2 regions of the Gluconobacter sp. Dm-74 genome follow, and region 1 is predicted to be linked to the other one. Evidence: riboswitches for the same ligand, from Rfam matches in the RefSeq annotation. Region 1 holds a riboswitch; the other holds the start of a gene.

Region 1 (5,744 bases):
TGTTCGGTCAGCAGGTCGGCCAGCGTCAGGGCCTGTGTCCTGATGACCTCGCCGTTCAGATCAATCCGCATGGGCATAAACCTCCGCAAGTTCTGCCGCCAGTTTCTCGGCGCAGACGGGCGCCATGAGGAAACCGTGGCGGTACATCCCGTTGACGTAACTCCGCCCCCCGACATGACGCACTGCCGGAATATTGTCCGGAAAAGACGGGCGCAGCCCCGCGCCCAGTTCAAGGATTTCAGCCTCGGCAAAGCCCGGATGAAGCGTATAGGCCGCCGAAAGCAGTTCCATCGCTGCCCGCGCCGTCACCGGCCCCGGACGGGCACTTTCCACCATGGTCGCCCCGATCATGTACCGATCCCCATCCCTTGGCACGACGTAACAGGGAAAGCGCGGATGCAGCAGCCGGACCGGCCGCGTCAGCGTTACGTCCGGGGCATGCACGATCAGCATTTCCCCTCGCACGCCACGCAGATCGACGAGACTGTCCCGCGATGCCAGCCCCCGGCAGTCCACGACATGACCGCGCGGGGCACCCGACCGGAAGGCTGCGCCTTTCGCCAGCAGGCTGTCGCGCAGGCTGGCGAGCGCTTTGCGGGGGTCCAGATGCGCTTCGGTCGGGAAAAACAGTCCGCGTGCAAACCGCCCCTCCAGATCCGGCTCCAGATCGCCGGGGACGACCCAGTCGTGCTGCTGCGTGGCGCGCGCAAAACGATCCAGTTCGGCCCCGTCCCGCGGCGGGGCGACAACGAGCGTGCCACGCCGTGTGACGTCCGGAACATGAGCCGCCCACCAGTCCACCGCCGCCTGCCCCTGTGCCACGATCAGGTCGGGCGCGCTTTCCCCCTCGCAGAACGGGGCCAGCATTCCCCCCGCAAACCGCGATGCCGCCTCTGGACTGCCCTCCGGGACGATGACTTCCACGTCAAGACCCCGGTCGGAAAGGGCCGTGGCGCAACACAGCGCCGCTACCCCCTCCCCCAGGACGGAATGGATCATTCCGCCGGTTCCGTCACGGGAACATAAAGCTCGCCGCCTTCCCGGAACTTCCCGGCCATTTCTTCCATTCCGGCCTGCTTTTCTGCTTCCGCCCGGATGTCATGGGAAATCTTCATCGAACAGAATTTCGGCCCGCACATCGAGCAGAAATGCGACACCTTGTGCGCCTCTTTCGGGAGGGTCTCATCATGCATGGACCGCGCCGTATCGGGGTCCAGACCCAGATTGAACTGGTCTTCCCACCGGAACTCGAACCGCGCGCGAGACAGCGCATCGTCACGCATCTGCGCGCCCGGATGCCCCTTCGCCAGATCCGCCGCATGGGCTGCGAGCTTGTAGGTGATAACGCCGGTTTTGACGTCATTGCGGTCCGGCAGACCCAGATGTTCCTTGGGCGTCACATAACAGAGCATCGCCGTGCCGAACCAGCCGATCATGGCCGCACCAATGGCGGAGGTGATGTGATCGTAACCCGGCGCAATATCGGTCGTTAGTGGGCCAAGCGTGTAGAACGGTGCCTCGTGGCAGTGCTCAAGCTGCTTGTCCATGTTGGCCTTGATCTTGTGCATCGGCACATGGCCCGGCCCTTCGATCATGACCTGACAGTCCTTCGCCCAAGCGATTTTCGTCAGTTCGCCAAGGGTTTCCAGTTCCGCGAACTGCGCGGCGTCATTGGCATCCGCAATCGAACCGGGGCGCAGGCCGTCGCCCAGCGAGAACGAGACGTCATAACGGCGACAGATGTCGCAGATTTCATCGAAGTGCTCGTACAGGAAGCTCTCGCGATGATGATGCAGGCACCATTTCGCCATGATGGAGCCACCACGGGAAACGATGCCCGTCACGCGGCGGGCCGTCAGCGGGATCATGTGCAGACGGACACCGGCGTGGATGGTGAAATAATCCACCCCCTGCTCCGCCTGTTCGATCAGTGTGTCGCGGAAGATTTCCCAAGTCAGGTCTTCCGCAATTCCGCCGACCTTCTCCAGCGCCTGATAGAGCGGCACCGTCCCGATCGGCACAGGCGCGTTGCGGATGATCCAGTCGCGGATGTTGTGAATGTTACGGCCCGTCGAGAGATCCATGACCGTATCCGCGCCCCAGCGGATGGACCACACCATTTTCTCGACTTCTTCTTCCATTGAAGACGTCACAGCCGAGTTGCCGATATTGGCATTGATCTTCACGAGGAAGTTCCGACCAATAATCATCGGTTCGAGTTCGCGATGATTGATATTGGCGGGAATGATGGCACGACCCGACGCAATTTCCTGCCGCACGAATTCCGGCGTTACGAAATCCGGAATACTGGCTCCGAAATCCTCGCCGTCGCGCGCCTCTTTCAGGGCTTCCGTCCGGCCGATATTCTCGCGGATGGCGACGAATTCCATTTCCGGCGTGATGATCCCCGCACGGGCATAGGCCATCTGTGTCACCGCGCGGTCTCCAACAGCCCGCAGAGGACGGCGCTGCTGCGGAAAGCTCGGTGTCAGCCGGTCCCCCTGTGCAAAACCGTTATCAGCTGCCGTGATCGTGCGCCCCTCATACTCTTCCACGTCCCCACGATCGCGAAGCCAGTTGCCCCGGCTGTCCGACAGGCCTTTTGCGATGTCGATGCTGACGGAGGGATCGGTATAAGGGCCTGAACTGTCATAGACATTCAGCGGACATTCACCCGAAACTGCAATCTGCCGCAGCGGAACCGCGATGTCGTGATGCACGCCACGGACATGGATTTTGCTGGAGGCCGGCAGAGGGCCGGTCGTAATAGCGGGAATGGAAGCGTTCATGTGGTGTCTCCTCAAGCGCACTCGAAAAGACCCAAGAAACGTGAGGCAGAAAGGGAGCCGCTGCCCCCAGTGCCCTAACGGACACGGAAAAGGCCAGATCGGCCCGAGAGGGACATGCCCTCCGGTCTTCCTACGCCAGCATCAACTGGGTCAGGTTCAAAGGGTCGCCTCACCGTGGCGCCGGTTTCCCGACGTCACCAATTGGCCTCTCAGTCCCCTGGGCGGGACTCCCCTGACAGGAAGCGACAGTGCTGGAGAAGCGTCAGAAGATCAAGAGCAGAGTGCGTCTGCCATGCTCTTATGGTTCTGCAGCATGAGTGGGAGAATTATCTGACCACATATCTCGATGGATCTTCCATTTGCCATCCTGCTTGAGCAAAACGATCGTCTGTTTGCCGCGCTCAATCACCTGACCTTTGGTATCAAGCATCCTGATTTGAGAAAGGCTGGTTGCAGCGTTTTCGCCACCATAAATCTCGTAGTGATCGAATGTGGCACCGCCAACGAGATCAGGCCGCAAGGTCTTCTCAAAATAAGCAAGAATGGCAGCGCGGCCGGAAATTGGGTCTGCGTTGGGGGGCAGCAGTCTGGCGTCATCAGTGTAGAGGCGCGAAATTGCCTTAAGATCACCCTTGGCGAGATCGGCAGCAAACTGCTCGGTCACAGCCTTCACGGCAGCCGCATCCGGCGATTGCGTGCTGGCCGCCATGGCAGGCGCGCATTGCAGAACGAGCGCCATCGAGGCGCCGAGAAAAGAAGCGAACGGTTTTGTAAATGTCATGACGAATGTCCCGGTGATAAAAAGTCGTTGAAGCGATCGGTCCTGTATTTCAAAGCTGCGAACAACCGCCATCGACCACCAGTTCTGTGCCGACGACATATTGGGATTCGTCGCTTGCGAGGTAGAGAACTGCAGCGGCGATTTCTTCAGCCCGGCCCATGCGTCCAAGAGGAACGCTCGCAGCGAACTGGGTTTTAAAGTCTTCCACTTCGGCTTCAGAAAGACCGATCTTGTTCAGAAGCGGCGTTTCGATCCCGCCGGGTGCGACCGCGTTGACGCGGATTTTGCGACCGAGCAGCTCATAGGACCAGCTCCTCGCGAAAGACCGGACTGCCGCTTTGGCGGCGGCGACCAGCGACAGGCCGTGTTTGCCGGTCTGGTCGATAAACGAGGTCGTCAGAATAACGGATGCCCCCTCACGCAGTACGGGGAGTGCCGCCTGCATCGTGAACACGGCGCCTTTGACACTGACATCCATGACCTCGTCATACTGACGTTCATCAATGGACTGTAATGGTGTCGGAATGACGTAACCGGCATTTACAAACAGAATATCAAGCCCGCCTAATGCCTTCTTGACCTTGTCCACAACGGAAATCATGGCGTCGACAGACCGCACATCGGCCGCCAGAACCAGCGCCTCTCCGCCCAGTTCTGCACGCACATCGGCAAACCGGGTTTCATCGCGCCCCGTGACAGCAACGCGCGCTCCTTCTGCGACAAACCGCTTTGCAGTCGCAAGGCCGATACCGCTCGTACCGCCCGTGATGAGGGCAGTTTTTCCCGAAAGTCTCATATCAGATCCCCATATTAGAAAAACGTGACAAGCGTCCCGGACGCGATCACCGTTCCCGTTGATCCTATCAAAACGGGTTATGACCTAAAGGACTTATTTCCCTCTCTTTAAGACATATCGCCTTGCTATCCACATATGGCGCAAAACAAGGGAAATAGGTCCTTTTGGAAATCCCCTTAGGGCACTACGTCTCAAGACCGTCCAGCAACCAGCCCTATGAGGCAGGAGACATGAGGAGACGGAGATGCCTGAAATTTTCGATGAAACCTTCCCGGAAGAATTGACCGAGGCAGGGAGCATGCGGCGGCGCATGATGCTCATGGGGGGCGCTGCGATTGCCGCAACGGCGGCAACGCGCCTTCTGCCGGAAAGCGCACGGGCGGCTGTGCCGGGGACAGCCGAAAAGCCTATCGATTTTCTGTTTGCGATTTATCCGAACGGAACACTTCTCGATTTTGCCGGTCCCAACGAAATCCTGTCGCGCATTCCCAACACGAATGTTCGTTTTGCCAGTCCTGAGGGCGGTTTCGTCACGCTGGAAAAGGGCATTGTTTTCGGGCCAACGGAAAAGCTTTCCGATATCGACAAGGTCGATGTCATTTGCGTGCCTGGCGCCCTGAATCTTTCGGCCATGATGAAGCCCGAGACACTGGGGCATGTCCGGCGTCTGTCCGAGACGGCGAGATATGTAACCTCCGTCTGTACCGGCTCTATTATCCTTGCGGCTTCAGGGGTTCTCAAGGGACGGCGGAGTGCCTGTCATTGGGCATTTCTGAACATCCTCAAAGAATATGGAGCCATTCCCGATCCTGCGCGGATTGTGAAGGATGGACGCTTCATGAGTGGCGGCGGAGTAACGGCCGGTATTGATTTCGGTCTGGCGATCGCGGCTGAACTCCGTGGGGCGCAAGCCGCGCAGGAAGTGCAGCTTCTTGTGCAGTATGATCCGCAGCCACCTTTTCATGCTGGCAATCCTGCGGAGGCGCCCCCGGCAATTCGTGACGTGGTTTATAAGAAACTTCCGGGCTCTCAGAACGGCCTGATGCGCCCGGTTCTTTAATCTGTAGAGACCAGATACGCACCAGAAAATGGTGCGTATCTGTTTCAGGCCGCAGGAGATGGCAGAGTGTCGTCGGCGATCCATTCTCCGTGAAAGCCAAACGGCACCCGGACCGGCAGGCGTATTGTAGCGACAGGCTCCCCAGTAAAATCCTGAGCATCCAGAATAACAACATCGCTCAGATTTCGGGCCGAATCGTACACATAAGACATGATCCAGCCTTCATCTTCGGCAAGTGCCTCTGGTTTGCGCACGAAGATGGGCTCCAGCGTCATACGGTCGGGGCCATAATGATGGATTTCCGTGGTTCCCCGCAGC
Region 2 (5,744 bases), on a different contig from region 1:
GCCAGCAGATCATGCTGCGCTGCGATGTCAGCCAGACGGCCAGCGCGCTGAGGACGGCGCCCAGAATTTCGATCAGGGACATGGCGCCGTCTGGAGAAGATGCGTCAGCTTGTACAGGAACTGCTGGCCTGTGGGGGACGAGAACCAGTGGGCGTGGCCCAGAAGATAGTCCGTATAGGCGGCTTTTACCCCGGCTCTGTCGTGAACGAGTGTTTCGTAATACGCGACTTCGGACAGGGCATATTCGACGTGAACGAGAGGCAGGAAAAGCGGCACCAGACGGCGTTCTTCCGCCGAAAGGGCATAGTGTGTCCGATAGCCTGACAGGAAGGCTTCGAGGCGGTCGAGACTGACAGGACAGTTGTTTTCGGGATCGAGCCACGCGATAGCGGTGCGCTCGATGGCGACAGCGAGGTCGTAAGCGACGCAGGTGCGGTCCGACATGCCGAAATCAAGAATACCGCAGACCTGCGCTTCCGGTCCGGTGCCGGTCCAGAACAGGTTTGACGGGTGCCAGTCGCCATGGCCCCAGCGGGGCTGGAATGTGCCGAGATGTGGCTTCAGTCGTTCATGAAAGGGCAGGAGGGCCTGCGGGAGATCGTCGCGCCAGCGGTGGTGTGTCAAGGCTTCGGCAAGCCCGGCCTGATGTGGGAGCCAGCGTTCCAGCCCGGTCATCAGGTCGGAAGATGTGATGACCTCGAAGGTGGAGAGGAGCGGGCGGCGGGAAGGGCGCGCAGGGGCGTCGAAGCTTCTGGACGCCGCGTGAAGCTGGCCCAGACGCTGCCCGCCGGAAAAGGCGTGTCGGGCGTTGTGGAACGGTTCCCAGGACTGCACGGTCTCGTACAAATCATGGCCGGGCATGATGGAAAAAACTTCGTAGGCGGATCCGTTGAGATCGAGTGCAGCCTCCCCGCTTTTGGTGCGCCATGTCTGGCCGACCGGCACGCCCTGTTCAGCCAGATGTGTGATGAAGCGGTGTTCTTCCGCAAGGGCTGTCGCATCGCGCAGGCAATGATCGTGGCGTTTGAGGAAAACGCGGCTTCCATTCTCCAGCAGAACGACGCCCGTGGAGGAAAAGGGGCGTCGTCCGTGCCAAATGACCTGTCTTGCGGGGGAAGGAAGCGGAAAACGGGAGAGGACATTGCGAGCCTCTGCGTCGGACAGTGCGGGCCAGTCCCGCCTGCTTTCGGGACCATTGACGCCGAACTGTCCGGAAGCCTCCGCCATGCTCAGAACCCCGTCGAAGCGGTGAACAGGGCCGCAAACCCGCCACCGATGAAGTAGCTTGGGGCACTTCCGGCGATGGTAGTGCCATACACGCCGGTTGTGTCTTTCGCATTCATGGTCGGGCTCGCCACGCCGGAAAGATAGTGTTCGTTCGTGATGTTGATGAAGTTCATCCGCAGGGTCGGTTGATGCAGATGGATATGGTCCGAAAAGCGGTAGCCGATGGCGAGATCGCCGGTCGTGTGATCCGAAACGCGCTCGTCGTTCGTGAACGTCGCGTACTGGTGGCCGGTGTAATGCACGGTGGCGACACCGAAGATATGCCCGTCATCGTAGCTCAACCCGGCCGCGGCCTGAAGCGTCGGGCTGCGCACGGCGATGCGGCCACGGGTGCGCAGCAGGTCGCCGCCCGACATCAGGTCGTTGTCGATCGTGGCATGCAGGTACTCGCCTGAGACATAGGGGCTGAAATGATGCCAGGGGCGCAGGCCGATTTCCACGTCCACGCCGCGTGAGGTCTGGCCACCCGCATTCATCGTCGTGCTGACAATGGAGCCGTTCTGGACGGCCTGCGTGGAAACCTGGCGGTTGGTGAAGTTGTAGTTGAACAGCGTCAGGCTACCGATGATCCAGCGCCCCGTGCGGCGGTATCCCAGTTCTTCGGAAATGGAATATTCGTTCCGGACGTCAGCCGATCCGGTTCCGTACATTTCGCCCGAAGAGGGGTCATAGGTGTTGTACAGCGCGCTCTGGTCCGGGGCGCGGAAATTGGTCGTGGCGTTGAAGAAGATCTGGTTTTCCGCGTCAATGCGCCAGCGGACGCCAAGGCGGGGCAGGGGCTCCATGCTGTTGGAACCGACATGATATTGCGGGCCCGGCATGCTGTTCGTGCCATCGCGGCTCATCATGACGGCCTTGAACCCGAGGTCTATGGCCAGATGGTCATGCAGCAGAGACATGTGGTCGCCGATGAACAGCGCGTTGGTCTGTGAAATGGTGTGAAAGCTGCCGCCCAGAAGGCGTTCGCCGTTGGACAGGCGGATCACGTCGCGGCCGTTTTGCGCCCAGATGTCCGGCGCATAGCCGTTGGTCTGGACCGCCGTGAAGGGCTGCTGCTCGTTGTCGTCACCGTAATCGTACCAGTACCCGAGGACGAAATCGTTCCAGTCGGTTTTATAGTGAAGCGCGCTGGTAAAGCCCGAGCGGTAGCTGCGCTGGGTGTAATCCGCGCGGACCACGCCCACGCCGTCCTGCGCGCCGGGGAGGTTCAGCGTGTCCGACAGGGCCTGCGTGCCCTGATAGAGTCCGGTTTCGGACAGGGTGCTTCCGCCCGGCCAGTTGCCATAGGCAAGCTGCGCGTAGGGTGTGACGTCCAGCGTCAGATGGTCGGTCAGGGTCAGATGGACCGGAGCGCCGCCATAAAGTGTGCGCTCTCCGTCCCGCCACAGACGCCAGTAATTTGCGCCGTTTTCCGGATTGCTGCTGTCATAATGGGCCAGCAGGTTGTTCTGGCCTTTGATCCCGTCCGATTTCCATGTGTCCATCGTGGGCTCGGGATACCAGCTTGTGATGGTTGTGTTGAAGGTGCCGATAAGGCTGGCGCGGTTGCCCTGCCCCCATTCCTTGAGAAACTTGAAATCGACATGCTGCTTTTCGTCGCGTCCGGGCCCGCGCCAGTTGTCGGTCGCGCCGTGGGAGTAGGAGACGAAGCCGCGGATTCCAGTATGGGCGATATCGCCGGTGTCGAGGCGGATGAATTCGCGGTTGGTGTTGTAGGATCCGTAAGACACGCTGGCGTCGCCGCCTGCTTTTTTGGCAGGGTCGCGGAAGGTCAGGTTCATTAACCCCCCCGCGGCGTTCAGGACCGGGCTGTCCAGATCGGCCGAGCCCTGCGACAGGGCAATTTCCTGATAGTTCTCACTGTCTGCGAACTGGCTGGGCGTGCCGGAATAGGCGGCCACATCGTTCAGCGGCATGCCTTCGAGCACATAACCGATGGCGCTGTTATCGAGCCCTCGGACGGTGATATCGGTATTGGGAGAAAATCCCATCGGATCGGACGAGGATACATTGGCGCCGGGCAGCATGGACGCGAGCTGAAAGGCCGTGGCCATCGGGGCCTGTTTGGAAATGAAATCCTGACTGACCGTACTGACGGATTTCACGCCGTCCTGCAGATGGATCAGGCCGCCTCCCGGCTGGTTTCCGGGGGCGCTGTCCGCAAGCCGGTGAACGACAATATGTTCGGCTGGTGCCGGGCGCGGTGCAGTCGCGGCCGAAGGAGCGGGTGCTGTGTGATGCGTTGGCGATTTGGTCGTATCGGCCGCGTGGGCGACGGACAGGCAGACCGTGGTGCCGATCAGGGCGGGCAGGATGCCATGATACCGCAGGCGGGGGACCGCAGAGTCTCCGGAGTGTCCGTGGGCCATGATGGAAAACGCCTCGCCTGCAAGCAATGAAAGTTCAGCGCTGGCAGGAAGGGTTCAAGCTGCTGGCTGGCGGGTTCGTGAAAATGCGTCCGGCAGGCAGCGACCACCATCCCTCCGCCAGTGTGAACTGGATCAGGTTCAATGGGTCACTGCGCCCTATGACGGACAAGCGTCATGCCAGCAGAATCTCAGCCCCTTGTCGGGGCTCCCCACGGTGAAACGTCAGCAATCCTCCGGGGACGGAAAATTGTCAATATGAGCAGATTCTGTCAGGGCCGTGCAGGGGAAGTGTTGCAAACAATTTCGAGAGTATTCTTCATTCTTTATTAATAACGACATGTATAGTTTTCAAAAAACATCACGCCAGTGCCTGAACGGGGCGTGAGACCTGAGGTCAATAAAGGCGATCATGCTCAACTGGATTGAAAAAACGGCCTATGTCCGGCAGAAAATCAAGGTGCTGTTTGCGCTTCTTGTTCTGATCGCCGTAGTACAGTTTGCTGTCGAACAGCTTTGCGATCGTCTGTTTGTTCATTACCAGCATGAACAGATGCTGTCGCAGTGCATGGGGCTGCTGTTTCAGGTTGGACTGACACTTCTGATCGCCCGGTTCGCCATTCATGTGATTGCCGTACCGTTCGAGCAGATTACGGCGGCGACGGAGAAGGTCGCGGCTGGTGCTCTCAACATCACCATTCCGTGCCTTCATCACCATGACTGTGCGGGGCGGCTGGCACGCTCTCTCCAGTTGTTCCGGGAGAACAGTCAGAAACAGTTGGCCCTTCAGGAAAATTCGGCGGAAGAAGCGCGCGGTGCGGCGCAGATCCAGAAGGAACTGTCCGGCCGCAGCGAGCGGATTCGCCGTGTGCAGGATGAGACGATCGGAACCATCTGTGCCGGGCTGGAGATTGTGAAGGAAGGTGATCTGACCTTCATGTTCGGCGACGGTTTTCAGGACCGGTTCGAGGAATTCCGGCAGAATTTCAACACGCTCATCCAGATCTATCGGACGGCGATCGCCAAGATTTCCGATGCGACTTCCGTCATCGCTAACGGAACCGCCGAAATCGCCTCCGCTTCAACAGAACTGAGTGGACGGACGGAACGTCAGGCCATTACCCTGGCCCAGTCTGCCGCCTCCATTAACAGCATCACCCAGACGGTCGGCAAAACGGCGCGTTCTGCGGTGAGGGCGCGTGAAACGGCTCTTGAAACGCGGGGGCAGACCGTCGTGGTTTCGGAGATCATGCATTCGGCCAACCGGGCCATGGGCGAAATCCGGACGTCGTCACGACAGGTCGAGAGCATTCTGGGCCTGATTGAGGAAATCGCGTTCCAGACCAATCTTCTGTCGCTGAATGCCGGGATCGAAGCAGCCCGCGCGGGAGAGGCCGGTCAGGGTTTTGACGTTGTGGCCAAGGAAATCCGGGCGCTTGCGCAGCGCTCCGCAAAATCGGCGCAGGATATCCGCAACATCATCACGTCTTCGGGCCGACAAGTGGAAGAGGGTGTCCAACTCGTCGGGGATGCGGACCGCTCGATGAAGGTCATCAGTGAGCATGTGGACGGCATCACGTTGCTGCTTGAAGACATTTCCCGCTCCACGACGGGTGAGGCCGAGAGTCTTGAGACGATCAACAAGGCCATCAACGAAATGGACCAGATGACGCAGCGCAATGCCGCAATGGTGGAAGAGGTCAATGTGGCCTGCCGGAATCTGAGCAACGAGGCGAAGGATCTGTTCGCCGAACTGTCCAAATTCCGTTTCAGCCCGGCACAGGCCGCAGGCAGGAGACCGGGGTCCATACCCCGTGAACTGGTTCCGGCGGGTTTCTGAGGTTTTTTCAGGAAAGTGAAAGACGCATTTTCCTGACATGTCTCGACATCGGAGCCGATATTCCCGACACTGACGCCCATGGTTGTCAGTCCGCTCTTTCTTTCTGCGCTGAATGACGGGGCCTGCCCATGATGGGCGGGGCCTTCCGGTCTCTGGGGCGGCGGAATTACCGCGTCTGGGCCATGGGGGCGCTGGTTTCGAATATCGGAACCTGGATGCAGATGACGACGCAGGACTGGCTGGTCCTGACG

Evidence for each region. Region 1 has a riboswitch for thiamine pyrophosphate ahead of thiC (phosphomethylpyrimidine synthase ThiC). Riboswitches for the same ligand answer to the same signal wherever they lie in the genome.
Region 2: another riboswitch for thiamine pyrophosphate. It lies ahead of JK208_RS07570 (TonB-dependent receptor); the one in region 1 lies ahead of thiC (phosphomethylpyrimidine synthase ThiC).

The regions. Positions count from the first base shown of each region.
Region 1 is NZ_JAERLX010000006.1:69,861-75,604, reverse strand. Features, by position in the region: gene thiS (sulfur carrier protein ThiS) at 1-71, opposite strand, end outside; gene JK208_RS10115 (FAD-dependent oxidoreductase) at 61-999, opposite strand; gene thiC (phosphomethylpyrimidine synthase ThiC) at 996-2,789, opposite strand; TPP riboswitch at 2,900-3,033, opposite strand; gene JK208_RS10105 (SgcJ/EcaC family oxidoreductase) at 3,088-3,642, opposite strand; gene JK208_RS10100 (SDR family oxidoreductase) at 3,620-4,366, opposite strand; gene JK208_RS10095 (DJ-1/PfpI family protein) at 4,611-5,426, shown strand; gene JK208_RS10090 (carotenoid oxygenase family protein) at 5,471-5,744, opposite strand, start outside.
Region 2 is NZ_JAERLX010000003.1:444,712-450,455, forward strand. Features, by position in the region: gene pnuC (nicotinamide riboside transporter PnuC) at 1-82, opposite strand, end outside; gene JK208_RS07565 (phosphotransferase enzyme family protein) at 73-1,227, opposite strand; gene JK208_RS07570 (TonB-dependent receptor) at 1,230-3,656, opposite strand; TPP riboswitch at 3,749-3,878, opposite strand; gene JK208_RS07575 (methyl-accepting chemotaxis protein) at 4,066-5,493, shown strand; gene JK208_RS07580 (MFS transporter) at 5,622-5,744, shown strand, end outside.